DNA from 3 places in the Bradyrhizobium diazoefficiens genome. Region 1 is predicted to be linked to each of the others. Evidence: predicted binding sites of a transcription regulator. Region 1 holds the regulator's gene; each other region holds the start of a gene.
The links. The regulator PhoB, encoded in region 1, activates phosphate uptake and scavenging genes when phosphate is short. The targets are predictions, from matches to a motif close to TGTCATNNANCTGTCAT.
Positions count from the first base shown of each region.

Region 2: the regulator PhoB is predicted to act here: its motif matches at 7,457-7,473, upstream of phnF (phosphonate metabolism transcriptional regulator PhnF).
Region 3: the regulator PhoB is predicted to act here: its motif matches at 2,960-2,976, upstream of ugpB (sn-glycerol-3-phosphate ABC transporter substrate-binding protein UgpB).

Region 1 is NZ_CP067102.1:753,489-763,529, reverse strand. Features, by position in the region: gene JJC00_RS03520 (SGNH/GDSL hydrolase family protein) at 1-174, opposite strand, end outside; gene JJC00_RS03515 (OpgC domain-containing protein) at 174-1,439, opposite strand; gene apaG (Co2+/Mg2+ efflux protein ApaG) at 1,621-2,013, shown strand; gene JJC00_RS03505 (Hsp33 family molecular chaperone) at 2,031-3,050, opposite strand; gene argF (ornithine carbamoyltransferase) at 3,190-4,113, opposite strand; gene JJC00_RS03495 (aspartate aminotransferase family protein) at 4,113-5,315, opposite strand; gene JJC00_RS03490 (GcrA family cell cycle regulator) at 5,769-6,281, shown strand; gene phoB (phosphate regulon transcriptional regulator PhoB) at 6,522-7,229, opposite strand; gene phoU (phosphate signaling complex protein PhoU) at 7,261-7,977, opposite strand; gene pstB (phosphate ABC transporter ATP-binding protein PstB) at 7,989-8,810, opposite strand; gene pstA (phosphate ABC transporter permease PstA) at 8,807-9,652, opposite strand; gene pstC (phosphate ABC transporter permease subunit PstC) at 9,654-10,041, opposite strand, start outside.
Region 2 is NZ_CP067102.1:7,531,596-7,541,636, forward strand. Features, by position in the region: gene JJC00_RS35125 (IS4 family transposase) at 1-199, opposite strand, end outside; gene JJC00_RS35130 (pyridoxamine 5'-phosphate oxidase family protein) at 402-1,013, opposite strand; gene phnN (phosphonate metabolism protein/1,5-bisphosphokinase (PRPP-forming) PhnN) at 1,039-1,635, opposite strand; gene JJC00_RS35140 (alpha-D-ribose 1-methylphosphonate 5-triphosphate diphosphatase) at 1,632-2,783, opposite strand; gene phnL (phosphonate C-P lyase system protein PhnL) at 2,798-3,496, opposite strand; gene phnK (phosphonate C-P lyase system protein PhnK) at 3,519-4,316, opposite strand; gene JJC00_RS35155 (alpha-D-ribose 1-methylphosphonate 5-phosphate C-P-lyase PhnJ) at 4,309-5,205, opposite strand; gene JJC00_RS35160 (carbon-phosphorus lyase complex subunit PhnI) at 5,202-6,317, opposite strand; gene phnH (phosphonate C-P lyase system protein PhnH) at 6,322-6,930, opposite strand; gene phnG (phosphonate C-P lyase system protein PhnG) at 6,935-7,348, opposite strand; gene phnF (phosphonate metabolism transcriptional regulator PhnF) at 7,508-8,236, shown strand; gene phnE (phosphonate ABC transporter, permease protein PhnE) at 8,289-9,131, opposite strand; gene phnE (phosphonate ABC transporter, permease protein PhnE) at 9,134-10,018, opposite strand.
Region 3 is NZ_CP067102.1:107,289-117,329, forward strand. Features, by position in the region: gene JJC00_RS00470 (GIY-YIG nuclease family protein) at 110-352, shown strand; gene JJC00_RS00475 (MarR family winged helix-turn-helix transcriptional regulator) at 358-816, opposite strand; gene JJC00_RS00480 (organic hydroperoxide resistance protein) at 974-1,399, shown strand; gene JJC00_RS00485 (CaiB/BaiF CoA transferase family protein) at 1,575-2,777, shown strand; gene ugpB (sn-glycerol-3-phosphate ABC transporter substrate-binding protein UgpB) at 3,051-4,367, shown strand; gene ugpA (sn-glycerol-3-phosphate ABC transporter permease UgpA) at 4,421-5,302, shown strand; gene ugpE (sn-glycerol-3-phosphate ABC transporter permease UgpE) at 5,302-6,150, shown strand; gene JJC00_RS00505 (sn-glycerol-3-phosphate import ATP-binding protein UgpC) at 6,157-7,239, shown strand; gene JJC00_RS00510 (Hsp20 family protein) at 7,486-7,911, shown strand; gene JJC00_RS00515 (DUF1150 family protein) at 7,963-8,235, shown strand; gene JJC00_RS00520 (LysR family transcriptional regulator) at 8,390-9,286, opposite strand; gene JJC00_RS00525 (GlcG/HbpS family heme-binding protein) at 9,371-10,009, shown strand.

The sequences.
Region 1 (10,041 bases):
CTTGCCTGATTTGACGGTCTCCGCGACCTTGTGGAGCTGGCTGTCGGTGGCGAGCAGATAGGGCGGTAATTCGCAGGCTGCGGGCGCGGCAGGCACGGCATCGTCCGCGCGCGCCAAAGGCGCGGCGAGGCTACCGCATAGCAGGATCAGGCTCAGGAGAACCTTCGCCTTCATCAGCCCCCTCCCGCCAGATCGGCGTTGCCGACGGCGTTTTTGGTTTTCGCACCGCTCTTGTCAGCTACGCGCTTGTACCACGAAATCACCCAGGCAACGCCCCACATGATCAGGATTCCGGAGAGACTAATTAGCGCATGCATGCCGGGGCCGCCGGAGACCTCGGCCAGGATGAAATGGCCGGCAAAGGCCAGGAAGACGCCGAGGCAGAAGATCTCCAGGGAGTGCTGCCCGCACAGGATCAGCGGCCGCAACCACGGCGATTTCAGGCCCGGCCACTCCCGCGGCAGGAAGCGCACAGTGAGCGCGGCCAGTGCCAGGAAATGCGTGAAGCGCAGCACGTCGAGGTCGGTCTTGTCGATCGGATACATCCACTGCTCGATCCGCTTCGGCATGAATTGCGAGAGCTGCGGCACGTACCAGGTCAGCGTCACGTAGAACGCAGCGACGAGATAGGCGATCGAGATCCACATCGTCACCGGTGATGCCAGAATGCGCGACATGCGTCGCGCACCTCCGAGCGCGCACCAGGCCCCGAACACGAAGAGCAATTGCCAGGCCAGCGGATTGAACGCCCAGAAGCCGTTCGGATAGGCCGAGAAGTAGAGATCGAAATCCCAGGTCACCGCATAGAGGATGGTCGAGAGCGCGAGCGTGACGTCGGGCCGCCACTTCATCGACCACAGGATCAGCGGCAGCGCCAGCATCAAGACGATATACAGCGGCAGCACGTCCATGTTGACGGGCCGGAAGCGCAAGAGCAGCGCCTGCACAATGGTGACGTCGGGCTGCTTGAGGAAATCCATGATCCCCATCTCTTCGGTGTAGAGCGGGTTCTCGAAGCTGGTCGCGACGTAGGAGATCTCGGCAAGGAAGATCGTGAACAGGAAGACGTGGGCGACATAGATCTGCCAGACCCGGCGCAGGATGCGCGCGGTGGCAATGACGAAGCCGCTCTCCAGCATGGCGCGGCCATAGACGAAGGCGGCGGTGTATCCGGAGATGAAGATGAATATCTCAGTGGCGTCGCTGAAGCCGTAATTGCGGATCGTGAACCAGGTCAGAAGATTCGGCGGCAAATGGTCGATGAAGATCAGCCACAGCGCCAGCCCGCGGAACAGGTCGAGCCTGAGCTCGCGCTCGCCGATGGCGGGCAGCGTGATCGCCGGCGCACGCGGCTTCGCTGCCACGGCTTTGGCCTCCGCAGGTTTGGCCCCCGCGGTTCCCGCGATCGTCGATCCCGTCACTTGATCGGCAATGGTCATCGGGGCCCAAAAACCCTTCCGCAAATCGCGACGTTCAAAGGAGTGTATCGGTCCAGTCGCCGCCTCGCAAAGCGGCCGGATCACATTGGGGTCTACTTCTTCGTGAATTCTGGCGGGACGATGTCGCCAGGGCCACCTGCGGCGTTTGGTTCCCGGCGGGGTTTTCGTTATGATGACGGCCATGTACCGCGCCGTGACCCGCCAGATCGAAGTGACCGTCGAGCCGAACTTTGTTCCGGAGCAGTCGTCGGCCGACCGCTCGCGCTATTTCTGGTCCTACACCATCGTCATCACCAATTCGGGTGACGAGACCGTGCAGCTCAAGACGCGGCACTGGATCATCACCGACGCCTCCGGCCGGCAGCAGGAGGTCAAGGGCGAAGGCGTGGTCGGCGAGCAGCCGACCCTGGCCCCCGGCGAGCGCTTCGAATACACCTCCGGCGTGCCCCTCTCGACGGCCTCCGGCTTCATGACCGGCCGCTACCAGATGGTCAGCGCAAGCGGCGAACGTTTCGAGATCGACGTGCCGACGTTCTCGCTCGACAGCCCGGATAACAAGCGGGTGCTGAATTAGCGCGGGTTATGGCGGTGCTACGCGTCCTCCACTCCCGCCTCATCCGGCGTGAACTCGTACACCGATGAGCAGAACTCGCAGGTCACGACGACCTTGTCGTCCTTGACCATCGCCGAACGATCGTCCGGCGAGAAGCTCTTCAGCATCGACGCAACCGCGTCGCGCGAGCAGGAGCATTGCGCTTTCAGGACAAGCGGATTGAACACGCGCACGCCGCGCTCGTGGAAGAGGCGATAGAGCAGCCGCTCGCCGGAGAGATCGGGATCAATCAGCTCGACGTCCTCGACCGTCTCGATCAACGAGCGCGCCTCGACCCAGGCATCGTCTTCAGCAACACTGTGCACCTCGACGCCATCGGGCGCGTCACCGGGATGCAGATCGGCCTGCCGCGCGCGCTCCGGCGCCTTCGGCAAAAACTGCATCAGCATGCCACCGGCGCGCCAGCGATGCTTGCCACCGTCGCTACTGCGCCACTCCTCGCCGACCGCGAGGCGCACGCGCGTCGGGATCTGCTCGGAGCGCTGGAAATATTCGTGGGCGGCGTCTTCCAGGCTGCCGCCGTCGAGCGCGACCAGACCCTGGTAGCGGCTCATATCGGGCCCCTGATCGATGGTCATGGCGAGATGGCCGCGGCCGAGCAACGCACCCGAATGCATGCCAGCATCCTTGGCGTCACCGAGGCGCTCGGCGTCAAAGCGTGCATAGGCGCGCAGGCGATCCGGCGCCTGATAGTCCACCACCAGAAACGACACCGGCCCGTCGGTCTGGGCCTGCAGGATGAAGCGGCCCTCGAATTTCAGCGCCGAGCCGAGCAGCGTCGTCAGCACGATGGCCTCGCCGAGCAGCTTGCCCACGGGCGCGGGATAATCGTGCTTGGTCAGGATCTCATCGAGTGCGGGGCCGAGCCGCACCAGCCGCCCGCGCACATCGAGCGCGTCGACCTCGTAAGGCAGCACGGCGTCGTCAATGGGAACCGCGGATGGCGCGCGAACCGGGCCTTCGGGCCCGGTTTTCATGTCAGGGGATTGGAAAACCATGGCGCTTTATCTGGGGTCGGAGAGTGGAAATGGAAGGGGGTACGAGGGCACCTCGGACGTGCGTTAGACCGCACGAATGAAGCACAAACTCAGTGTCGTCCTGGCGGAAAGCCAGGACGACACCAACACCGTGCCGAACCTACTTCACCGCGTCAAAACACCAGGCCAAAATGCCCTTCTGCGCGTGCAGGCGATTTTCGGCCTCGTCGAACACGACCGATTGCGGGCCGTCGATCACGTCGTCGGTGACCTCCTCGCCGCGATGGGCCGGCAGGCAGTGCATGAACAGCGCGTCGGGCTTCGCCAGCGACATCAGCTTCGAATTGACCTGGTAGGGCTTGAGCACGTTGTGACGGTGCTCGCCTTCCTTGTCGCCCATCGACACCCAGGTGTCGGTGACGACGCAATCGGCACCCTTCACGGCGGCCTCGGGATCGGTGCCGAGCATGATCGGCGCGCCGTTGGCCTTGATGAAATCGCGCATCACCTTCTTCGGAGCGAGCTCCGGCGGGGTTGCGACATTGAGCTGGAACTTGAAGCGCTCGGCCGCGTGCGCCCAGGACGCCAGCACGTTGTTGTCGTCGCCGGTCCAGGCCACCGTCTTGCCCTCGATCGGGCCGCGATGTTCCTCAAAGGTCATGAGGTCGGCCATCACCTGGCAGGGATGCGACCGCCGCGTCAGGCCATTGATGACGGGCACGGTCGCGTTCGCCGCGAGCTCCAGCAGCGCCTCGTGATTGAGGATGCGGATCATGATGGCGTCAACATAGCGCGACAGCACGCGCGCGGTATCAGCAATGGTCTCGCCGCGGCCGAGCTGCATCTCGGCGCCGGTAAGCATGATGGGCTCGCCGCCGAGCTGGCGCATGGCGACATCGAACGACACGCGGGTTCGGGTCGACGGACGCTCGAAGATCATCGCCAGCGTCTTGCCTTCGAGCGGCCTGACCGGCTGATGCGCCTTCTGCTTCGCCTTCATGGCGGAGGAGGCCGCGAGCATGTTCTTGAGCTCCGACAGCGGCAGCTCGTTGATATCGAGAAAGTGCTTGGGACCCTTGCTCATCAGCTTGCCGCCCGCTTGCTACCGGACAGCGCAGCGCAGGCGCGTTCGAGCCGTCCGACGCTGTCCTCGATCTCGGCTTCGGTGACGATCAAGGGCGGCAGGAAGCGCACGACATTGTCGCCGGCGCCGACGGTGAGCAGCTTTTCGTTGCGCAGCGCTGCGACCAGGTCACCCGACGGCACCACGGCCTTGATGCCGATCAGGAGCCCCTCGCCGCGGACCTCGCTGACGACATCGGAATGGCGGTCGATCACCGAGGCGAGCTTCTGCTTGAGCAGCAGCGACATCTTTTGCACGTGGTCGAAGAAGCCGGGCTTGAGCATGACGTCGAGCACGGCGTTCGCAGCCGAGATCGCCAGCGGATTGCCGCCAAAGGTCGAGCCGTGCGAGCCGGGCCCCATGCCGGAGGCCGCGTCCGCGGTCGCCAGCACCGCGCCGATCGGGAAGCCGCCGCCGAGCGCCTTCGCCAGCGACATCACGTCAGGCGTGACGCCGGTGCGGCGATGGGCGAAGAGATCGCCGGTGCGGCCCATGCCGGTCTGCACCTCGTCGAAGGCGAGCAGCAGGCCCTTCTCGTCGCAGAGCTGGCGCAACGCCTTGAGGAAAGAAGGCGTCGCCGAGCGCACGCCGCCTTCGCCCTGGATCGGCTCGATCAGGATGCCGGCGGTCTGCGGACCGATCGCCTTCTTCACGGCCTCGATGTCGCCATGCGGGATCTGGTCGAAGCCGTCCATCGGCGGACCAAAGCCTTCGAGATATTTTGCAGAGCCAGTCGCAGCCAGCGTCGCCAGCGTGCGGCCGTGGAAGGCACCTTCGAAGGTGATGATGCGATAGCGCTCCGGATGCCCCTTGGAGAAGTGATGGTGGCGGACCAGCTTGATCACGCCCTCCAGCGCCTCGGCGCCGGAATTGCAGAAGAACACCAAGTCCGCAAAACTCTCGTTGCACAGGCGCGCGGCAAGCTTCTCGCCGTCCGGGCTCTGGAACAGGTTCGACATGTGCCAGAGTTTTGTGGCCTGCTCCTGAAGGGCTTTCACCAGCGCGGGATGGGCATGGCCGAGCGCATTCACCGCCACGCCCGAAGTGAAATCGAGATAGCGATCGCCATTGGTTGCGATCAACCAGACGCCTTCACCGCGCTCAAAACCGATGTCGGTCCTGGCGAAAACGGGGAGCAAATGCGGCGCTACGCTGTTGGCCATGATGATCTCTTTGGATGTTTCGGACGGCCTGAACGTGCGTTGCGCAGCGCATCATTGGTCCGGAAAACGAAACGTGCCGCCTTTTAAGGGCGGCACGCGTGACTATCTTATGCTTGGCGCCACGAGTGTCAATGCCGCCCGGAAAGCCCCGCGAAACGCTGATTCCGTAGTCTTGCGGTGCCAGATTTGCGGAGTTTTGGCCACGGAACATGTGGAAGCGAGTCGGCGGACTCTTGCGCGTGACTCACGCCATATTGTAGCGTTTGGCTTGTCAGATACGACATCTCGTGCAGCGGTTCTGATCCCAAGAGTCCTCATGTACCGGCGTAAACGTTCGGGCGTCTCATTGCGCCCGGCGAGCCTTAAGGGATTCTGGCGGCACGGGTTTTTCGAGGCTTAGGCATTCGTTGTGCGGCCCCAGGATGGTAGGCGCGCGACGAAGGAAAGGGTGCAATGACCGTTTTGACCTGGTCGGATGATCGCGTCGAGCAGCTGAAAAAGCTCTGGGAGGCCGGACTTTCGGCCAGCCAGATCGCCGCTGAGCTTGGAAATGTCACCCGCAACGCCGTGATCGGCAAGGTGCACAGGCTCGGCCTGTCCGGCCGCGCCAAGAGCCCGTCTTCGGCAGCTCCGCGGCCGCGCAAGGCACGTCCCGCGCAGCACATGATGCGGGTGAGCAGGCCCATCGCGCGCGGCAACACCGCGCTGGCGCAGGCCTTCGAGGTCGAGGTCGAGGCTGAACCGGTCACCTACGACAACGTGGTGCCGATGAGCCAGCGGCTGTCGCTGCTCGAATTGAACGAGGCGACCTGCCACTGGCCGGTCGGCGATCCCTCGAGCCCGGATTTCTTCTTCTGCGGCGGCAAGGCGCTCTCCGGGCTGCCCTACTGCGCGCAGCACTCACGGGTGGCGTATCAGCCGGCAGCGGATCGCAGGCGTGCGCCGGCGAAGCCGGGCCCGCGCTGAGTTAGCTGATCTGGCTGATTGCATCCGTTACATGATGACGGCTCAACACGTCCGATGTCGTCCCGGACAAGCGCGCCAACAGCGCGCGCAGATCCGGGACCCACAACCGCCGCAAGATGTGGTTACGGGGACTCGGAGCTACCTTTTTCACGCAACAAGTCCTGTGGTTATGGGTCCCGGATCTACGCTTACGCTTGTCCGGGACGACACCGATGTTGCGGCAATAGCTCGCTAAATCAACTACGCCTGCTCGGCCTTCGCGAATCGATCATCGAGCGCATAACCCGCGCCGCGGACGGTGCGGATCGGGTCCTGCTCGCGGCCGAGATTGAGCAGCTTGCGCAAACGGCCGATATGGACGTCGACAGTGCGCTCGTCGATATAGATGTCGCGGCCCCAGACGCTGTCGAGCAGCTGCTCACGCGAGAACACGCGGCCGGGGTGCTCCAGGAAGAACTCCAGCAGGCGATATTCGGTCGGGCCGAGATCGATCGGCCGGCCCGAGCGCGCCACGCGGCGCTTTTCGCGGTCGAGCTCGATGTCGCCGAAAGCCAAAACGGTAGCGAGCCGCTCGGGGCTCGCCCGCCGCAGCAGGCCCTTCACGCGCGCCAGCAGCTCGGGCACCGAGAACGGCTTGACGATGTAATCGTCGGCGCCGGTCGCAAGGCCCCGCACCCGCTCGCTCTCCTCGCCACGCGCGGTGAGCATGATGATCGGCAGCTGCTTGGTGTCGGACCTCGCGCGCAGCCGGCGACACAGCTCGATGCCTGACAGGCCCGGCAGCATCCAGTCGAGCACGATCAGATCGGGGATGTGCTCCTTGAGGCGGGTGTCGGCGTCGTCGCCGCGCATCACCGTCTCGACGTCATAGCCGTCGCCTTCGAGGTTGTAGCGGAGAAGCTCGGTCAGAGCTTCCTCGTCCTCAACCACCATAATGCGTGCGCCCATGGGGTCGTCGCTCCTTAAGGATTCAAGTATTTCAAGTATTGGGGACCGTCGTAGCGAAGGTCGTCATGTCGCCCTTCGGTCGCTTGTCGGTGATGGCCTGGCCTTCGATCATGTAGAACACGGTCTCGGCAATGTTGGTGGCGTGGTCGCCGATCCGCTCGATGTTCTTGGCGCAGAACATCAGATGGATGCAGAACGAGATGTTGCGCGGATCCTCCATCATGTAGGTGAGGAGTTCGCGGAACAGCGAGGTGCAGATGGCGTCGACTTCCTCGTCGCCCTTCCACACCGCCATCGCCGCCGGCAGATCATGCGCGGCATAGGCGTCCAGCACCGACTTGACCTGCTGCTGTACGAGGTCGGTCATGTGCTCGAGGCCGCGGAACAGCTTGAGCGGATGGAAATCCGTCTCCAGCGCCGCGACGCGCTTGCCCATGTTCTTGGCGAGGTCGCCGATGCGCTCGAGATCGGTCGCGACGCGCATGGCGCCGACGATTTCGCGCAAGTCCACCGCCATCGGCTGGCGGCGGGCGATCGTGAGCACGGCGCGCTCCTCGATCTTCTTCTGGAGCGCGTCGAGCTCGGCGTCGATGGTGACGACGCGCTGGCCGAGCGCGACGTCGCGGCGGATCAGCGCGTCGACGGAATCGACGATCATGCGCTCGGCGATGCCGCCCATCTCGGCGACCAGGCGAGTGAGTTCCTGGAGGTCGGTGTCGAAGGCCTTTGCGGTATGTTCAGAACCCATGTCCCGTCTCCTCAGCCGAACCGGCCGGTAATGTAATCCTGCGTACGCCGGTCGGTCGGCGACGTGAAGATCTTGCTGGTGTCGTCGAACTCGATCAACTCGCCGAGATACATAAAGGCGGTCTTGTCGGAGACGCGCGCCGCCTGCTGCATGTTGTGGGTCACGATCGCGATCGTGTAGTTCTCGGACAGCTCCTGGATCAGCTCCTCAACCTTGGCGGTCGAGATCGGGTCCAGCGCCGAGCAGGGCTCGTCGAACAGGATCACCTCGGGCCGCACCGCGACCGTGCGGGCGATGCAGAGGCGTTGCTGCTGGCCGCCGGAGAGCGACAGGCCGGAGGCGTTGAGCTTGTCCTTGACCTCGTTCCACAGCGCGCCGCCGCGCAGCGCCTTCTCGACGCGGTCGTCCATCTCCGATTTCGAGATCTTCTCGTAGAGACGGATGCCGAACGCGATATTCTCGTAGATCGTCATCGGGAACGGCGTCGGCTTCTGGAACACCATGCCGACGCGGGCGCGCAGCAAATTGAGGTCGAGCCTGGGGTCGAGGATGTTGGTCTGGTCGAGCATCAGCTGACCGGTGACGCGCTGGCCCGGATAGAGGTCGTACATCCGGTTGAAGATACGCAGCAGGGTCGACTTGCCGCAGCCCGACGGGCCGATGAAGGCCGTAACGCGGTTGGTGCCGAGCGCCAGATTGATGTTCTTCAGCGCGTGGTGCTCGCCGTAATAGAAGTTGAGGTTGCGCACCGTCACCTTGGCGGGCGCCTCCGGCAGAACCGGCGCCTGCGGCAGTCCACCGGCCGCGCTCATCGATACGGAAAGATCACTCATTTTGCGGTCCTCTCGGCGCCAAGAATGCGCGCGCCAATGTTCAGGGCAAGCACGGTCAGCGTAATCAGCAGCGCGCCGCTCCAGGCGAGCTGCTTCCAATAAGCATAGGGGCTCTGGACGAAGTTGTTGATGGTGACCGGCAGGTTCGCCATAGTCTTGTTCAGGCCGAGGCTGAAAAACTGGTTCGACAGCGCGGTGAAGAGCAGCGGCGCGGTTTCGCCGGCGACGCGGGCGGTGGCGAGCAGCACGCCGGTGATGAGACCGGAGCGCGCGGCACGATAGGCGATCCGCTTGATCACCAACGAGCGCGGCAGGCCAAGGGCGGACGCCGCCTCACGCAGCGCGTTCGGCACCAGCAGCAGCATGTCCTCGGTCGTGCGCAGCACCACCGGGATCACGATGACGGCGAGCGCGAGCGAGCCTGCGATCGCCGAGAAGCCGCGCATCGGCACCACCACCGCGCCGTAGATGAAGAGGCCGATGATGATCGAGGGCGCCGACAGCAGGATGTCGTTGATGAAGCGGATCACCGAGGTCAGCTTGTCGTTGCGGCCGTACTCGGCGAGGTAGGTGCCGGCGAACAGGCCGAGCGGCGCGCCGATGCCGACGCCGATCACGGTCATGATCAGCGAGCCGACGATGGCGTTGCGCAGGCCGCCTTCAGTCGAGCCCGGAGGCGGCGTGTCCGTGACGAACAGATCGAGGTTGAGACCTGCCACGCCGTTGTAGAGCAGCGTGATCAGGATCAGCGCGAGCCAGGTGACGCCGAAGGCGGCGGCACCAAAGCAAAGCCCGCGGATCACGATGTCCTTGCGGCGGCGGCGTGCGTAAATCGGGTTCATGTCAGTTCCCCGCCTTCTTTTCCAGACGCATCAGCATCAGCCTGGCGCCTGCGAGCACGAAGAACGTCAGCACGAACAGCAGCAGGCCGAGCAGGATCAGGCCGGATTGGTGCAGGCCGTCGCTCTCGGCGAATTCGGATGCGATCGCCGCCGAGATCGTAGTGCCCGGCGAGAAGATCGATGACGAGATGCGGAACGAGTTGCCGATGATGAAGGTCACCGCCATGGTCTCGCCGAGCGCGCGGCCCAGCGCCAGCATGACGCCGCCGATGATGCCGACGCGGGTGTAGGGGATCACCACGCTGCGAACGACCTCCCAGGTGGTGCAGCCGACGCCATAGGCGGCCTCTTTCAGCACCGGCGGCACAGTCTTGAACACGTCGACCGAG
Region 2 (10,041 bases), 1.3 Mb from region 1:
GGCTCTCATAATTGATTTCGCTGGTATCTTGGATCACCAGCACATGACGATCGGCGCTGGCCTCGGCTACCCGTGCTCTCTGATGCAGCACCATCTTCGAGACTGTGACCCGATCGTTCAGCACAAACCGGCGGAATGCGACTTGCTCGGCACGCGTGTCGCCAAGTTGACGCAGGCAGATCGTCTGCCGATCCGACACGCGCTGCAACAGCCGCGCGCCGTTTTTTTAAGACGCGCGTCGCCAAAATGCCCAAGATTCATCTCCGCCACCGCCTTCTCGTGAGAATCGCGACAGCAGATAAAGAATCACATCGGATTCCCTCCGCTCAAGTCCCAAATGCTTGATAAATCGCGGAAAGATGTGTGCTCACGCTAGCCCACAGTGGGGAGAGGGGAAGAGCTCACCACATCGTCGCGGCCGCGCGCTCCGGCCAGACGCGGTCATACTCGGCGCCGCCGACCTTGTTCTGGCTCATCTCGGCGAGGATCTGGCCTGGCGTCGGCAAGGTCTTCGGGTCGATGCGCTTGTCGGGATTCCAGAGGTCGGCGCGGACGATGGCGCGGGCGCACTGGAAGTAGATCTCTTCCACATTCATCACCATGACGCTGCGCGGCGCTTTGCCCTCGATCTTGAACGAAGAGAGCAGCTGCGGATCCACTGAGAGATGCGCGCGGCCGTTGGCGCGGACCGCGTTGCCCGACCCCGGAATCAGGAACATCAGCGACACCCGGGGGTCACGCACGATGTTGCGCAAGGAGTCGATCCGGTTGTTGCCGCGGCGATCCGGCAGCATCAGCGTGTTGGGATCGTGGATGCGAACAAAGCCGGGGAGATCGCCGCGCGGCGAGCAGTCGATGCCCTCGGGCCCGATGGTGGCGAGCGCGGCAAACGGCGCCTTCTCGATGAAGATGCGGTAGAGCGGGGTGACGTGGTCGGCGACTTTCACGATCGAGGCGTCATTGGTGGCGCCGTAGATGGCCTCTAGCTGTTCGACCGTTTCGATCACCGACATTCCGTTCTCCTTGTTACGCCGGCGCTTACTCGTGCCAGCATTCGTTCCTGATCACGCGCAGGAGGTGGCGGCTGTGATAGTCAGCGCTCCCAGCGTTGAAGATGGTGACGTCCGCGTTGGTCGATGCGTCATCGACGCTGCGCGCGAGCCGATCTGCGATATTGCCGTCGCTGTGACGCGCGCGCGCAGCGAGCCGCTGCGCCAGCACGTCCGGCGGCGCCGTGATCGCGACCACGACGACGTTGGCGTAGGTCCCGCGCAACACAGCGATCACCGTGCGCGAGACGTTGACGACCACGGCGCGACCCGCGCGGATGTCGTCGTTGATCTCCAGCGGCAGAGCATAGGAATGGCCATGCGCGTCCCAATGCACGGCGAAATCGCCGTGATCGCGCGCACGGGCGAATTCGTCGGGGCTCAACGCAATATTGTCCTCGTCGGCAGAGGACGCGCGCGTCACGACGCGGCGCGGGAAGACGATGCCATGATCGTCGGCACAGGCCGCCTGCGCCAGACGCAGCAGCGTGTCCTTGCCGGCACCGCTCGGGCCGACCACGAGCACCAGTCGCCCGGGCCCGATCGCGCCCGCCTGCTCCTCGACCGCCGTGACCGTCTGGCTCATGCGACCCGGCCCCCTTCGCGCCAGACGCTGCGAACCACGGGGACGCTGCCCGCGACATGCACGCGGATCAGATCAGCGCGCTTGCCAATTGCAATCTCGCCGCGATCAGTAAGGCCGACCGCATCAGCGGGCGCTTTCGTCACGGTACGAACGGCCGCCGGCAGGCTGATCGACGGCGCATGCTCGGGCAATTGCAGCGCGCCCATCAGCAGGCTCGACGGGATGTAGTCGGACGACAGGATGTCGAGCAGGCCTTCGCGGGCGAGATCGACCGCGGCGATGTTGCCGGAATGCGAGCCGCCACGCACGACGTTGGGCGCCCCCATCAGGATGTCGATGCCGGCCTGGTGCAGGCCGCGCGCGGCCTCGATCGTGGTCGGAAATTCCGCCACCGCGACACCATCACGCACGGCGTCCGCCACGTTCTCCTCGGTGGTGTCGTCATGGCTTGCGAGCGGAATCTTGTACCGATGCGCCAGCGCGACGATCTGGCGCATGTTGGTCGTGGCATAGGCCTTCTGGTACTCGAAGCGCTTTGCGAACAGCTCGTCGAGCTCGGCATCGGTCTTGCCACCGCCCTTGCCGCGATAATAGTCGCGCAGCTTGACCTCGTCGCGGAACTGGCGCTGGCCGGGGGTATGGTCCATCAGCGACATCAGCTTGACGTCGGGCCGGTCAATCAGCTCCTTGGCTTCCTCGACCACGCTCGGCATCGGGATTTCGCAGCGCAGATGCAGGAAGTGGTCGGCGCGCAACAGGCGCGAGTCGCGTGCGGTCGTGATCGCGGCAGCGAGCACGCCGGCACGGCCATCGACCTCCTCGGCGCCGTCCTCGCGCCAGACCCGGAGCGAATCGAACACCGTGGTGATACCTGAGGTCGCGAGCTGGCCGTCATAGGAGACGACGGCGGCGACCGGATTCCAGAACACCTTCGGGCGCGGCACATAATGCGCTTCGAGATGGTCGGTGTGGAGCTCGATCAGGCCGGGCATGATCAGGTCGCCGCCGGCATCGTCAGCGCCCGCGGGCGCCCTGCCCTCGCCGATCTCGGCAATGCGTCCGTCCACCAGAGCAAGCCAGCCCTGCTCGATCACCCGGTCAGCCAACACGATCCTGGCGTTCGCGATCACGATATCCTTCGGCTTCATGTTCTTGGCTTCCTTCAGGCCGCGGCGGCAAAGCTGGTGACGTCGACGATGCGGTCGGCAATCAGATGGCGGATTTCGTCGTCATGGACAATGGCCACCATGGCGACGCCCTGGCGCTTCTTCTCGGCGACCAGCGCGACCACGACGGCGCGGTTGGCGGCATCGAGCGAGGCGGTCGGCTCGTCCAGCAGCAGGATCGGCAGATCCGAGATGAAGCCGCGCGCGATGTTGACGCGCTGCTGCTCGCCGCCGGAGAAGGTCGCGGGCGGAAGCTGCCAGAGACGCTCGGGGATGTTGAGACGATGCAGCAGCTCGCCGGCGCGTGCCTGCGCATCGGCGCGCGTCAGGCCGTTGACGATCAAGGGCTCGGCGACGACGTCGATGGTGGCGACCCGCGGCACCGCACGCAGGAACTGGCTGACATAGCCGATGGTGGCGCGGCGGACGTTGAGGACCTGCCGCGGCTCGGCGGTGGCGAGGTCGATCACCTCACCACGATGGCGGATGCCGATCCTGCCGGAGTCGCAGCGGTAATTGCCGAAGATCATCTTCAGGATCGACGATTTTCCGGCACCTGACGGCCCCGACAGCACGACACACTCGCCGGGCTCGACGTGGAAGGTCACGCCGCGCACGACAGGCAATTCGATGCCGCCCTGCAGGTGCATCGTGAAGGTCTTGTTGGCGTCGGCGATGTCGATCATGGCGGTCATCGGTAAACTCATGCTGAAAAGCTTATGGCGGCAGAATCGAGGAGACGAGGAGCTGGGTGTAGGGCTCGCGCGGATCGTCCAGCACCTGGTCGGTCAGACCGGTCTCGATGACGCGGCCGCCCTTCATCACCATCACGCGATGCGACAACAGGCGCGCGACCGCGAGATCGTGGGTGACGATGACGACGGCCAGATGCAATTCGGCGACGAGATTGCGCAGGAGATCGAGCAGGCGGGCCTGGACTGAAACATCGAGCCCGCCGGTCGGCTCGTCCATGAACACCAGCCGCGGCCCGGTGACGAGGTTGCGCGCGATCTGGAGGCGCTGGCGCATGCCGCCAGAATAGGTGCGTGGCGCATCATCGATACGCGCGACGTCGATCTCGACGCGCGTGAGCCAGTCGGAGGCGGATTCGCGAATGCGGCCGTAGTGGTTCCAGCCCACGGCCATCAACCGCTCGCCGACATTGGCGCCCGCCGAGACCGCCATGCGCAGGCCCTGCGCCGGATCCTGGTGCACGAAACCCCAGTCGGTGCGGAACAAGAGCCGCCGCTCGGCCTCGCCAAGCGCAGCGAGATCACGGGTGACGCCGTCGCGCATCCGGTACGACACCTGCCCGCCGCTTGCCGCGAGCTGGCCTGACAGGAGCTGCAGCAGCGTCGACTTGCCGGAGCCGGATTCGCCGACGATCGCCAGCACCTCGCCGGGATAGAGCGAGAACGACACGTCACGGCAGGCGGCGATGCGGCCGTAGGACTTGCTGAGGCTTTCCGCGACCAGCAACGGCTGATCGGTTTCGAGCAGATCCTGATCAGCCATTTGCTCCTCCCTGCGCCTTGTCCTTGTAGGGCGCAGCACTCAGGGCACCGTGATGACCGGCAGCCTGACGTCCCTCGCAATAGTCGGTGTCCGAGCAGACGAACATGCGGCTGCCCTTGTCGTCGGTGACGATCTCGTCGAGGTAGGAATTTTCGGCGGCGCACAGCGCACAGGGCGCGTTGAAGCGGTAGGGCTCGAACGGGTGGTCCTCGAAATCGAGCGACACCACCTGGGTGTAGGGCGGGATCGCATAGATGCGCTTCTCGCGGCCGGCGCCGAACAATTGCAGCGCCGGGCAATTGTCCATCTTGGGATTGTCGAATTTCGGCGTCGGCGACGGGTCCATCACGTAGCGCGCATTCACCTTCACCGGATAGGCGTAGGCGGTCGCGATGTGACCGAAGCGGGCGATGTCCTCGTAGAGCTTCACATGCATCAGGCCGTATTCGGCGAGCGCGTGCATGCGCCGCGTCTCCGTCTCGCGCGGCTCGAGGAAGCGCAGGGGTTCCGGGATCGGCACCTGATAGACCAGCACCTGGTTTCCGTGCAGCGACGTCTCGGGAATGCGGTGGCGGGTCTGGATCACGGTGGCCTCGTCCGTCGACGTCGTGGTCGCGACGCCGGCGGTCTTGGCGAAGAATTTGCGGATCGAGATCGCGTTGGTGGTGTCGTCCGAACCCTGGTCGATCACCTTCAGCACATCCTGCGGCCCCAGGATCGCGGCGGTCACCTGCACGCCGCCGGTGCCCCAGCCATAGGGCATCGGCATCTCGCGGCTGGCGAACGGCACCTGATAGCCGGGGATCGCGATCGCCTTCAGGATCGCGCGGCGGATCATCCGCTTGGTCTGCTCGTCGAGATAGGCAAAATTGTAGGCGGGCGCGTTCATTCCGCGGCCTCCTTCATGGCATCGGGCGCATTGGCCTCGCTCGAGGCTTCGGCAAACTCCCTGCGGAGCTTGCGCAGCAGGCCGAGCTCGGACTGGAAGTCGACATAATGCGGCAGCTTCAGATGCTCGACGAAGCCGGTCGCTTGGACGTTGTCCGAATGCGACAACACGAATTCTTCATCTTGCGCCGGGGCCCCAACCTCTTCACCGAGCTCGCGGGCGCGTAGCGCGCGATCGACCAGCGCCATCGACATGGTCTTGCGCTCGCTCTGGCCGAAGGCAAGGCCATAACCGCGGGTGAAGCACGGCGCTTCCGTTGCCGAGCCCTTGAACTGGTTGACCATCTGGCACTCCGTCAGTTCGATCGAGCCGAGCGGCACGGCAAAGCCGACGTCTTCGGCAGCGAACTCCACCTCGACCTCGCCGAAGCGGATCTCGCCGGCGAAGGGATGGTTGCGGCCGTAGCCGCGCTGGGTGGAATAGCCCATCGCCAGCAGGAAGCCTTCGTCGCCGCGTGCGAGATTTTGCAGGCGCAAATCGCGGTCCGCGGGAAAGTTCAGCGGCTCGCGGGTGAGATCGCCGATGCTGGCGCCGTCGTCGGCCTGCGGCGAGGTTTCGATCAACCCGTCGCGGCCCAGGATGTCGGTCACGCGCGGCGTCGGCGCCGTCGAGGCTTCGGTCACAGCCGGCGCTTCCGGCACAAAACCTTCGGCCAGCGAGGGATCGAGCAGGCGATGGGTGTAGTCGAAGGTGGGCCCGAGGATCTGGCCACCGGGAATGTCCTTGAAGGTCGAGGACACCCGCCGCCGCACCCGCATGGCGCCGGTGTCGACCGGCTCGCTGGCGCCGAAGCGCGGCAAGGTGGCGCGGAAAGCGCGAACGAGGAAGATCGCCTCGATCAAATCGCCGCGCGCCTGCTTGATCGCCAGCGCAGCAAGCTCACGGTCATAGAGCGAGCCCTCGCTCATGACGCGATCGACGGCGAGGCCGAGTTGCTCCGAGATCTGGTCGAAGGAGATTTCCGGCACGCTTTGATCGCCGCGCCGCGCATTGGCGAGCAGGCGATGGGCGTTCTCGATGGCGCGTTCGCCGCCTTTGACTGCGACATACATGCCTCTAGCCTCCCTTGCTCATGACACGCGTGGTGCGCGGAATCGCGACCATGGCATCATCGGCGACCAGAACCACGTCGATGCCGCGAGGAAACAGCGTCTCGTTGAACCGCAGGCGTTCGAACAGGTCGAACGGTTTGATCGACGCCTGCAGCGTTGCGATGCCGTCGATGCCGGGGCCGCGCAGCTCGAAGCTGCGGCCTGTGTCCAGGCTGTCGACCTGAATGATCACCGTGGTCGAACGATCCGGATATTCGTTGGTGCCGAGCGCGAAGCGCTCGAGCGAGGGCAGCGCGCCGCCGTCGCTGATCAGCGCAAAGGCTGCGATCGAGGAATCCTGGATCACCGGCCCGCCGGTGTGGAACTTGAGCCATTTCAGGACGTCGGAGCTTTCCGACATCCGCGCATCGAGCCAGAGCGGCGTGTCATGGTCGAACAGCGTCAGCGCGATCGCAGCGGTGCCGCGCATCATCGTCGCGGGCGTTCCCGCCATCGGCACGATGCGCTGGACCGAGCCCGGCCGCGCCATCGCGTCCATCACCGAGCGAAAAGTCGATTGCGCCGACAACACTTTGTCGACGAACCCCGGGGGCAGTTCCGCAATCGTGGTCATGGCCTCACCCCTCACCGCGCACCATGGTGTAGAAATCAACCTTCGTCGCTGCGGTCTCTTCCGCCGCCTGCTTGCGCCGAATCATAAGCTGCTCACGCAACGGCGCGATAACGTCGCGCTCCACCAGTCCGCCAAAATCGCGCGACTGCACCAGCGCGTCGCACAAGGCAATCAGCCGAGCCTTCTCGCCGTCGCGCCCGAGCGTGTAGCCGAAGCCGACCTCGCCGCTCGCAAGCCGCACCGCCGCGCGCGACACCGTGGCCTCGCCGAGATTGAACGGCGCACCGTCGCCGCCGACCCGGCCGCGCAGCATCACCAGGCCGTTCTCCGGTTCGCGCAGATCCTGATGGCCGGGCAAGGGGATCGTGCGGAGGCGGGCGGCGATCTCGCCTGCCTCCGCGTGCGCCAGCACGGCCATGGCGGCCTGGCGCTGGGCTTGCTGCGTGTTGTGCTGGGTCACCGAATCTTACCGACCTTGCCGAATTCAAGTTGTCTATGATAGTAGACAACTTGATACGGAAACGCCATGACTGTTTCGTGACAAAGCTGTGATTTTCGGGCTAGGCTGGCCACCGACATGAGCATGCAGGACACCGCCTCTTCGGGCGTCGCGCTGTGGCGCCTCGTTGCCGACGGCATCGAGCGCGGCATCGCCGACGGCCGTTTTGCCGCAGGCGACAAATTGCCGGGCGAGATGGAGATCGCCGAGACCTACCGGGTCAATCGCCACACCGTACGGCGTGCGCTGGCGGCGCTTGCCGAACGCGGTATCGTGCGCGCCGAGCGCGGCAGCGGAACCTATGTCGAGGCGCAGAAGCTCGCCTATCCGCTGCGCTCGCGCACGCGCTTCTCCGAGATCGTCGGCGCCGAGGGCCGCGAGCCGCATGGCCGGATGATCGCGGCGTCAGAAGATGTCGCGAGCCGCGAGCTCGCGCGGGAACTGGGATTGAAGACCGGCGCACCGCTGGTGCGGATCGAGGCGATACGTCTCGCCGACCGCACTCCGATCTGCGTCTCCACCACCTGGCTGTCGGCGGAGCGGTTTCCGGGCGCAGGCACGGTGTTCGCCGCGACGCGCTCGATGACGAAGATGCTCGAGCATTACGGGATCCGCGATTATCGCCGCGGCGCGACCCGGATCACCGCCGGCATCGTCGATGCGACCGACGCCGCGCGGCTCGACCTGCCGCTGGGGCGGCCGATCCTGGTGGTCGATGCGACGGACCTCGATCTCGACGGCAAGCCGCTGGTGACCAAGCACTCGCGCTTCGCGGCGGAGCGGGTGGAGTTTTTGGTGGAACCGTAGGGCCACCTTCTCCCACAACAAGGGGAGAAGGGAAGAGAGTTCGCACCTTTGATCAGGCCACAGCGCGCCTGCCGATGATCGCAAACCGCAGCTTGCCCGAGATGAAGTCGATCGCGGCGACCGCGACCAGAATCATCAGGATCAGGAACGACACCTTCTGCCATTCCAGCACGCGGATCTGCTCGGCGAGCTGAAGACCGATGCCGCCGGCGCCGACGATGCCGATGATGGTAGCCGAGCGCGTGTTGGATTCGATGAAATAGAGCACCTGGCCCGCGATCACGGGCAGCACCTGCGGCATCAGGCCGAACCGGATCTCGTGCAGCGCGCTGCCGCCGGAGGCGCGGATGCCCTCGACCTGCTTCTGGTCGGCGCCTTCGATCGCCTCCGAGAACAGCTTGCCGAACGCGCCGAAATCCGACACCGCGATCGCGAGCACGCCAGCGAACGGGCCGAGCCCGACCACATTGATCCACACCAGCGCCCAGATCAGCGTATCGACGCCGCGGATCGAATCGAGGAAACGGCGCACGGGGAAGCGGAGAATGTTCGGCACGACATTGCGCGCCGCAAGCAGGCTCACCGGCAGCGCGAAGATGGCGGCCAGGGTGGTGCCCAGCAACGCAATCGAGAGGGTCTCGCCCAGCGCCTTCAGATAGATCGGCAGCGACGTGCCGGGATCGGGCGGGATCATCATCATGCTGATCCAGCCAAGCTGGCTGAGGCCAGCGGCGAAGCGCGACGGCGAGAAGTCGAGATCGACCAGGCCGTACATGAAGATGCCAAGCGCCGCAACGATCATCGCCGGCGTCGCAAGCCGCGCCGAGGCCGGCCGCTCGAACACATCGGGATAACGTGCGCGAATCTCGGCGGTATCGACCTTCTGCGGCCCAATCGTCACGTCCGCGCCTCCTTGCCGAACAAGCGGCCACGCAGCCATCCGGTCGAGATGTCGATGATGAAGACGGTGACGATGATCATGAGCAGGATGGCGCTGACGTCGGAGTAATAGAATTTGCGGATGGCAACGACGAGCTCCTGGCCGATACCGCCGGCACCCACGAAGCCCATGACAGAAGCTTCGCGGACATTGATCTCGAAGCGCAGCAGTGCGTAGCTGGCATAGCCCGCGGTCACTTGCGGCACGATGGCAAAGCGCATGCAGGACAGCCAGCTCGCGCCGGTCGAGCGGATGCCTTCGACCGGCTTCATGTCGGCATTCTCGACGATCTCCGAGAACAGCTTGCCGAGCGCGCCCGTCGAGTGGATCGCAATCGCCAGCACGCCCGCCATCGGCCCGAGGCCGAAGGCGATGACGAAGATCAGTGCGAAGACGATGCCTGGGACGGTACGCGCGAATTCAAGCAGGCGGAGCACCACGAAGCGCAGCCATGGCGACGGCGATGTATTCTCGGCGGCAAAGAAATTCAGGCAAAAAGCAAAGGCGGCGCCAGTCAGCGTCCCCACATAGCTGATCAGCAGGGTCTCACCCAGCATCTTCAGCCATTTGCGCCAGCCCCAGAGCCACTCGCCAACATCGGTCCAGACGCGCTGGCCGCCGTCGAGCGTGAGGATGCGGTCGAAATAGCTGACGAAGTTGCCGAAATGGGTGAAGAGCGTGCGTAGGTTCACCTCCGCGCCGACCGCGGCGAGAAGCAGCGCCGCGGCGAACACCGCGGCTCCGAACAGCAGACGCCAACGCCTGCGCGCAACCGCTTGGCTGTAAGCGGCATTGAGCGTCGCCAGTTGCTGCTCGGGAAGGATCGAAACCGCGATGGTCATTGGTCAAAGAGGACCCGTCAAAA
Region 3 (10,041 bases), 650 kb from region 1:
CGCAGCCACGGGGAGCCTGAAGGGCGAAGCGTGGTGTCCGGCGAAGCCCGTAGGGCGAAGACGGACGGTTTGATACTCCCACCCCTTCCTTCCCCCGCGCGAGCCGTCGATGTGGTACGTCTACATCATTCGCAGCATCGAGTTCCCCGACCAGGAATACATCGGCGCCACGGAAGATCTGAAGCGACGGCTTCCGGAGCACAACGCCGGCAAGTCCGCTCACACCGCAAAGTTCAAGCCATGGAAGCTGGTTTGGTACTGCGCCTTCCCTGATAAAATGAAGGCCTTGGCGTTCGAGACTTATCTCAAGTCACACTCGGGCCGCGCTTTCTCGAAGAAGCGGCTCTGCTGATCCCCCTACTCCCCAATCACCGCATTCAACCGGTCGCGCAGCGCGACGATCTCGTCCTTCATCGCGACCAGCTCCGACACCGAGCAATCCGACGCGGCCAGGATCGACTGCGGGACGGTGCGTGCCTTGTCTTTCAGCGCGTGCCCCTGCGGCGTCAGCGCGATCAGGACCTGACGCTCGTCCTCGCTGGAGCGCGTGCGCTTGACGAGGTGCGCGGCTTCGAGCCGCTTGAGCAGCGGCGTCAGCGTGCCCGAATCGAGAAACAGCTTTTCGCCGATATCCCTAAGCGGCACGTCGTCGCGCTCCCACAGCACCAGCATTACCAGATATTGCGGATAGGTCAGGCCGAACCGATCGAGCAGCGGCTTGTAGACGCGGTTGAAGGCGTGCGCGGCTGAATAGACGGCGAAACAGATCTGGTTGTCGAGACGTTGCGGATCCAGGGTCGATAATTTCCGGGCCATAGAGAAATCTCACGAGATTGACCCGCATTGTGGGACCGGGCGGGCCGACATTCAATTGCGAACAATTAAATGTGAGGCATGCAAAATTCGATTGCGCGCAATCTAATTGTTGCGATAGAGATTTCACCCCAACCCGAAGACCCCTGAGGAGACGAAAATGTCCGTGAACGTCCTCTACAAGACCAGCGCAAAAGCCACCGGCGGCCGTGACGGCCGTGCTGCGACCCTCGACGGCGCGCTCGACGTCAAGCTCACCACGCCGAAAGAGCTCGGCGGTGGCGGCGGCGCCGGCAACAATCCCGAGCAGCTGTTTGCGGCCGGCTATGCCGCCTGCTTCATCGGCGCGATGAAGTTCGTGTCCTCGCAGGGCGGCCCGAAGGTCCCCGCCGACGCCTCCGTGACCTCGACCGTCGGCATCGGCCCGCGCTCGGCCGGCGGTTTCGGTCTCGACATCGATCTCGCCGTCTCGCTGCCGGGCCTGTCCCGCGCCGACGCCGAGGCGCTGGTCGAGAAGGCGCACCAGGTGTGCCCGTACTCCAACGCGACGCGCGGCAATGTCGACGTTCGCCTGACGGTCGTCTGATCTGACGGTGGATTGGCTGGCCCGGGATCCCCCTTGGGCCGGCCGCTTCCGCTCGATTTGCCATGCTGCGGGATTGCCGCCTGCGCTGCATGACGCTCTACGCGACAAGCCATTGCTGGCTTGGACGAACCTCGCTAGGCCTGTGGTCAAATATCGACACAGGGGAAGCGAAGGCATGACTGAAGCCGCAACCGGCGCAATGAGCGGACTGCGCGTCATCGATCTCACGCGCGTGCTCGGCGGCCCCTACTGCACCCAGATCCTCGCCGACCATGGCGCCGACATCATCAAGGTCGAGCCGCCGGCCGGCGACGAGGTGCGCGACTGGGGTCCTCCCTTCCACGAGGAAGACGCGGCCTATTTCGTCGGCATCAACCGCAACAAGCGCTCGATCGGCCTCGACCTCGCCTCCGAGGGCGGCCGTGTCGTGCTGCTCAAGATGCTGGAGACGGCCGACGTCCTGATCGAGAATTTCAAGCCGGGCACGCTGGAGAAATGGGGCATCGGCAACGATGCGCTCAGCCAGAAATATCCGCGCCTCGTGCATTGCCGGATCTGCGGCTTCGGCGCCGACGGTCCGCGCGGCGGCAATCCCGGCTATGACGCCATCATCCAGGCCATGACCGGCATGATCGCGGCGACCGGTTCGCCCGAGAGCGGTCCGATGCGGATCGGCGTGCCGCTGGTCGACATCACCACCGGTCTTTACGCGGCGATCGGCATCCTGATGGCGCTGTCGGAGCGGCAGCGCTCAGGGCTTGGCCAGTTCCTGGAGACGACGCTATACGAGACCGGGCTTGCCATCATGCATCCGCACACCGCGAATTATTTCATGCATGGCAAGCCGCCGGGGCTCACCGGCAACGAGCATCCCAACCTCGTGCCCTACGCGATCTTCCCGACCAAGACCGACAACATCTTCATCGGCGTCGGCAATGACGGCACCTTCCGCAAGCTCGCCAAGGAGATCGGCAAGCCCGAGCTCGGCACCGATCCGCGCTTTGCCCGCAACAAGGACCGCATCGCCAATCGCGACGCGCTGCGCGCCGAGCTTGCCGCGGTGTTCAGCCAGCACGAGGCCGAGCCGTTGTGCAATCGGCTGCTCGCCGCGGGCCTGCCCGCAGGCCCCGTGCAGAAGATCGACCAGGCGTTGACCAACCCGCACACGATCGCGCGCGGCGACGTCATCGAGAAGGACTGGTACAAGGGCGTAGCCTCGCCGATCCGACTCGATCGCAGCAAGCCGAGCCTGCGCCGCCTGCCGCCGAAGTTCAGCCAGCACTCCCAGGAGGTGCTGGGCGAGTTCGGCTACTCAAAGGCGGAGATCGACGCGATGGTCGAAAAGGGCGTGGTCTGCGGGCCCGAGCGCAAGCGCTAGGTGGTGCGCTCCCTCTGCCGCCTGCGGGAGAGGTTTAGTGAGGTCGGCCAATGCCGCAGTGCGGCGCGGGCACGCATGTGCGCATGTGCACTGCGAACGGGGAAGCTGCCCCAGCGCGCCTTCGCCTATTTGACGACTTCCCTTTTAGCAGCGCTTGCTGCTTTCGTTTCGGCCGCATACACAGTCATGTGAACGTCATATGGCGCTGCTAGCGCAAGCGATCTTTTTGACGGCCAAGGGACGGCTAAGGGACGGCTAAGGGAGGTTTACTTGATGGCTCTTCGACATTTTGGGGCGGCTGCCGCTGTTGCAATCGCGGTTGGCATGACGGCTTCGCCGGCACTGGCCGTGACTGAAATCCAGTGGTGGCACGCGATGACGGGCGCCAACAACGACGTCATCGTCAAGCTCGCCAACGACTTCAATGCGTCGCAGAGCGACTACAAGGTCATCCCGACCTACAAGGGCAGCTATCCCGACACCATGAACGCCGGCATCGCGGCCTTCCGCGCCGGCAACGCCCCGCACATCATGCAGGTGTTCGAAGTCGGCACCGCGACCATGATGGCCGCGACCGGCGCCGTGAAGCCGGTCTACAAGCTGATGGCGGACGCCGGCGAGAAGTTCGATCCGAAGAACTACCTGTCCGCGATCACCGGCTACTATTCGACCTCGAAGGGCGAGATGCTGTCCTTTCCCTTCAACTCGTCGTCGACCGTGATGTGGGTCAACCTCGACGAGCTCAAGAAGGTCAACGCCGAGATCCCGAAGACCTGGCCCGAAGTGTTCGCGGTCGCCAAGAAGCTGCACGACAACGGCCATCCGACCTGCGGCTTCTCCAACTCCTGGGTCACCTGGGTCAATCTCGAGCAGCTCTCCGCCTGGCACAACGTGCCGCTCGCGAGCAAGGCGAACGGCCTTGACGGCTTCGACACCAAGCTCGAGTTCAACGCGCCGCTGCAAGAGAAGCATCTCGAGAAGCTGGTCGAGCTGCAGAAGGACAAGACCTATGACTACGCCGGCCGCACCAACCAGGGCGAAGGCCGCTTCACCTCGGGTGAGTGCGCGATCTACCTGACCTCGTCGGCCTTCTTCGGCAACGTCAAGGCACAGGCCAAGTTCAACTTCACCGCCGCGCCGATGCCGTATTATCCCGACGTCAAGGGCGCGCCGCAGAACTCGATCATCGGCGGTGCTTCGCTCTGGGTCATGGGCGGCAAGTCGGCCGACGAATACAAGGGCGTCGCCAAATTCCTGACCTTCCTCTCGGACACCGATCGTCAGGTCTACATCCACAAGGCCTCGGGCTATCTGCCGATCACCAAGGCGGCCTATGAAAAGGCCAAGGCCGAGGGCTTCTACAAGGACCAGCCCTATCTGGAGACCCCGCTGCTCGAGCTGACCAACAAGGAGCCGACCGAGAACTCGCGCGGCCTGCGCCTCGGCAACATGGTTCAGCTGCGTGACGTCTGGGCGGAAGAGATCGAGCAGGCGCTGGCCGGCAAGAAGACCGCCAAGCAGGCGCTGGATGCCTCCGTCGAGCGCGGCAACACGATGCTGCGCCAGTTCGAAAAGACCGCCGTGAAATAAGGCGAAGGCTCCGGTGGGCCGCACGACGAGCGGCCCGCCGGCGCCACCCCATCATGCAAAAGCAAGCGATTTTCCAATCAAAGCTGCTGCCTTATGCGCTGGTTGCGCCGCAACTCGCGATCGTTCTGATTTTCTTCTACTGGCCGGCCGTGCAGGCCGTCATCCAGTCCTTCCTGCTGCAGGACGCCTTCGGCCTCTCGACGAGCTTCGTCTGGTTCGAGAATTACGTCGAACTGTTCGGTGACCCCGCCTATTTCGAGACGATCGTCCGAACCTTCGTCTTCTCGTTTGCGATCGCTGCCTCCTCGCTCTCGGTGGCTTTGCTGCTCGCGGTGATGGCGGACAAGCCGCTGCGCGGCGGCGCGGTCTACCGCACGCTGCTGATCTGGCCCTATGCCGTGGCGCCGCCCGTGGTCGGCGTGCTCTGGGTCTTCATGCTGCACCCCTCGCTCGGCGTGCTCTCGCGCTATCTGCGCGCTGCCGGCATCGAATGGAATCCGCTGCTCGACGGCGACCAGGCCGCGACGCTGGTCATCCTCGCCGCCGCCTGGAAGCAGATCTCCTATAATTTCCTGTTCTTCCTCGCGGGGCTCGCGAGCATTCCGAAGAGCGTGCTCGAGGCCGCCGCGATCGACGGCGCGCGCCCGATGCGCCGGTTCTGGACCGTGACCTTCCCGCTGCTGTCGCCGACCATCTTCTTCCTGCTGGTCGTCAACATCGTCTACGCCTTCTTCGACACCTTCGGCATCATCGACACCATGACCCGCGGCGGTCCCGGCACGTCAACGGTGACGCTGGTCTACAAGGTCTATAACGACGGCCTGATCGGCGGAAACCTCGGCGGCTCGGCGGCGCAGTCGGTGATCCTGATGGTCATGGTCATCGTGCTGACCGGAATCCAGTTCCGCTTCGTCGAACGCAAGGTGACCTACTGATGGTCGAGCAGGAGGGCTTTCGACGCTACGTCGCCCACATCGTCCTCTGGATCGGGATCGCGATCGTCGCCTTCCCGGTCTACGTCGCCATCGTCGCCTCGACGCAGGACAACGCGCTGATCGCCAACGGGCAGATGTCGCTGTTGCCGGGCGGACATTTCTTCGAGGTCTACTACCAGACGATCTTCGTCGGCACGAGCGGCTCGACCCGCGAGCCGGTCGGCAACATGATGCTGAACTCGCTGGTGATGGCACTCCTGATCGCGGTCGGCAAGATCGCGATCTCGATCATCTCCGCCTATGCGATCGTGTATTTCCGCTTTCCCTTCCGGATGCCGATCTTCTGGATCATCTTCATCACCTTGATGCTGCCGGTCGAGGTCCGCATCTATCCGACCTACAAGATCGTCGCCGACCTGCACATGCTCGATAGCTATGCCGGCCTCGCGCTGCCGCTGATCGCCTCGGCCACGGCGACGCTGCTGTTCCGCCAATTCTTCATGACCGTGCCGGATGAATTGCTGGAGGCGTCGCGCATCGACGGCGCCGGACCCTTGCGCTTCTTCTGGGATACGCTGCTGCCGCTGTCGCGCACCAACATGGCCGCGCTGTTCGTGATCCTCTTCATTCTCGGCTGGAATCAGTATCTCTGGCCGCTGCTGATCACCACACGCGACGACATGCAGACCATCCAGATCGGCATTCGCAAGATGATGACCACCAACGATGCGCTGACCGAATGGCCGATTGTGATGGCGACCGCCGTGCTGGCCATGCTGCCGCCGGTGTTCGTCGTCGTTGCCATGCAGAAATTGTTCGTGCGCGGCCTGGTCGAGACGGAGAAGTAGAGAGTTATGGCCAACGTCACCCTGCGCAACGTCCGCAAGACCTATCCCGGCGGCTTCGAGGCCATCAAGGGCGTCAACGTCGATGTCGGCGACGGGCAGTTCTGCGTGCTGGTGGGGCCGTCCGGCTGCGGCAAGTCGACCCTGCTCCGCATGGTCGCAGGGCTCGAGACCGTCACCGGCGGCGAGATCGACATCGGCGGCCGCGTCGTCAACCAGGTCGAGCCCGCCGATCGCGACATCGCGATGGTGTTCCAGAATTACGCGCTCTATCCGCATATGAGCGTCTTCAACAACATGGCCTACGGCCTGCGCAATCGCGGCATGAAGGAAGCCGAGATCAGGACCCGCGTCGAGGAAGCCGCGCGCGTGCTCGAGCTTGCGCCGATGCTGGAGCGCAAGCCGCGCCAGCTCTCCGGCGGCCAGCGCCAGCGCGTCGCCATGGGCCGCGCCATCGTGCGCCAGCCGAAGGTGTTCCTGTTCGACGAGCCGCTCTCCAACCTCGACGCCAAGCTGCGCATCGCGATGCGCGTCGAGATCCGCAAATTGCAGCGCCGGCTCAACACGACATCGATCTACGTCACCCACGACCAGCTCGAGGCGATGACGCTCGCCGACGTTCTCGTGGTGATGAATGGCGGCCAGGTCGAGCAGGTCGGTAATCCCCTTGCGATCTACGAGAAGCCGGCGACGACCTTCGTCGCCTCCTTCATCGGCGCACCGCCGATGAATCTGATGTCGACGCGCACCGATGAAATCAAATCGCAGCTCGGCAACGCAGGCGACGCCGGCATCCTCGGCATCCGGCCGGAAGATTTTGTCATCACCGACCAGACGCCGGCCGGCGGTGTTGCGCTCCCGCTCACTGTGGAAGCGATCGAGCGCGTCGGCGCCGAGACTTTTATTTACGGCGCACGCGCGCAGGACGAGCAGCGCATCGCCGCCAATCCGGGCGAACTGCCGCCCGGCGAGGTCATCGTCCGCATCCCCGGCTCCGAGGCGCCGCCGATCGGCCAAAAAATCCGAGTCGCGGCGGTGCGGCCGAAACTGCACCTGTTCAGCGGCGACGGCCGGACGCGGATCGAAGTCTGAGCGGTTCCGAAGGGCGGGCGAGCCAAAAGCGCGAAAACAACCCCATGCACAGTAGCCGGAGGTCTGTTTTCATTGGGATAAATCGCAGGTTAGATTCGTCACGGCCGGGCCACGGCTGAAGCAGTGAATCCATAGCCTCCCGCTACGTCCTTGAACCCCCACGGGGATATGCCCATATTGCTGACCAAGGGGCGCCGCTTCCGGGCCCTGAAATGCCAAAGTCGCTTCGAGAGGACTTTGTAAACTATGTCTCGTGTTCCCACGCTTTCCAGTCCGTTCCTTCTGGGCTTCGACGAGATTGAGCGCGTGCTCGATCGCGTCGTCAAAGGCGCCGACGGTTATCCTCCCTACAATATCGAGAGGTGCGACCGGTCGGACGGCCAGCCCGAGCGTTTGCGCATCACGCTGGCGGTCGCCGGATTCACCCGCGACCAACTCGATGTAACCATTGAGGAAAACCAGCTCGTGATCCGCGGCCGGCAGCAGGACGACAAGTCCCGGCAATACATCCATCGCGGCATTGCCGCGCGCCACTTCCAGCGCACTTTCGTGCTGGCAGAGGGGATGCTGGTGCTGGGTGCGGATCTGAAGAACGGGTTGTTGTCGGTCGACCTGGCCCGGCCTGAACCGGAGAGGATCGTTAAGACAATCGCTATCAATGAGCACGAATAATGGAACGAGTAGCGGACTCGACCGCTTAGTTTCTGTGAAGGAGTCGAGACCATGAGTGAAGGTCACGTTGCGTTCGAATACGAAGCCAAGGCTGTCTCGCCGGAGACGCTGGCAACCCTCGGCGAAGGCCATATCGCCTATGTGAAGCAGATCCGCTCCGAGGATGTGCCCGGCCTGTTCCCTGAAGCCCCGAAGATTGCGCCCGGCCTCAAGCTGTTCGCGCTCCACTCCGCCGACGGCACGCCGATCATGCTGACCGACAGCCGCGAAGCCGCGGTCGCCAACGCCTGGAGCAACGAGCTGCAAGCGGTGAGCGTGCACTGAGCGCACGCGTCGCACGAATAGAGTTTCAAGCGGGCATGCCTTCAGATGAAGGCGTGCCCGTTTTGTCTTATCCCTGTGCTTCCTTAGTCGACGATCTGCCGCTCATCCGCAGGGGAAGACAGACCCGCGAGAAGCGGCGCATATGCCGACATGCTTAGCGTTCGGCCGTCGCCGACAAATACTCGATCATCCATTGACCCGCGGGGCCCAGTCGCTGATCGGCGCGATACGCGCCACCCATGACGAGTCGGGTGGCACGCGCATCGAATGCGGTTGGACGTATGATCTTCAAACGACCCCGCACAATATCGTCCTCGACCAGATGCGCGGGCATGTTTCCCCATCCGAGGCCGGCCAACAGCATTGAATGTTTTGCGCCGAGATCGGCGAGCCGCCAGGTCTGACCGGACAGGACGCCGTAATCGCGGCCGGCCGTCATGGCCGATCGGTCCGTCAACACGAGCTGAACATATCGTTGCAAGACATGTGTCTCGATCGGGCCATCGCATGCGGCCAGCGGATGATGCGGGGCCACCACCGGGATCAAATCGACGGTCAGCAAGTGGAAGCGCCTCAGGACGGGAAGATCGGTGAAGATGAATTGCAGAAGCCCGATCATACAGGTGCCGTCGAGCAGGAGCTCCGTTGCAGCCCCGAGCGGCTGTACGTAGACGCGCGGAGGAACGGTCGGAAACCTCTCCGTAAAGGCCTTCAGCGCATCCACGACGGCGTGCATCGGGAACATTGAATCCAGCACAATGGTCAATTCGGCTTCGAGCCCGCTGGCAAGACTTCGCGCGGAATCGCGGAAGGCGTTCGTCTCTTCGGTAATCCGTCGCGCGCGGAGCAGGAGCGTGCGCCCCGCCTCGGTCAGGGTTGGCCGGTAAGCGGCGCGATCGAACAGCGTCATGTCGATCTGCACCTCCAGCTTTTGAATGCCGTAGGTCACCGCCGATTGGGCGCGCTTCAGCTTCTTGGCTGCCTTCGAGAAACTGCCCTCGTCGACAATGGCGAGGAAGATCTGAATCTGGTCGAGGGTCAAGGCGTCCATGTTCTAATTTATAGATCAAGATGAGCTAAACTTCATCAATTTCTTTGGGGATAGCAATCGTCTACCGAATCCCCGGCGCGGCCGATGGCACGCCGTGATGTCCAACCCCTACGTCGAGGACCCGTCCAGATGACCCAATTCTTAATGACCCATGTCTTGATGCTGCTCTCCACCCCGCGCGGCAAAATCTCGCTTGCGACGCGGCTCGCAACCGCGCTCGTCCTCATGCTTGTTGCGGCGGCATCCCCGGCCCGTTCCGACGACATCGTCACGACGCACAGGCTATCGGCGGCTCTGGCAGCGGAAGTCGTAACCGAGGCGGTTGCGAGTTGCGCGAAGCAGGGTTTCCGAGTCAGCGCGGCCGTCGTCGACGTCGATGGCCTGACGCAGGCCATGTTGCGCGGTGATGGGGCTCACGCGGCCTCGTTCGATCTGGCCAGTGACAAGGCGTATACCGTGGTCACGATCGGCGCGACCCACAACGACGACAGCATCAGCGCCATGGTGAAGCGGATGGGAGCAAATCCAACCGCCTTCTGGGGCTTGGCCAATGCCGGCGGCCTGGGCAAGCTACCGCGCGTCTCGCTCATTGTCGGCGGTCTTCGTATCAAGGTTGGCAACGAAGTCATCGGTGGCATCGGCGTCTCGGGCGGGCCCGGCATCGATGATGACGAAACTTGCGCCAAAGCCGGCATCGACAAGATCAGTGCACGTCTCAAATAGCCGATCGTCTCGGAACGGATCGATAGAAGCGA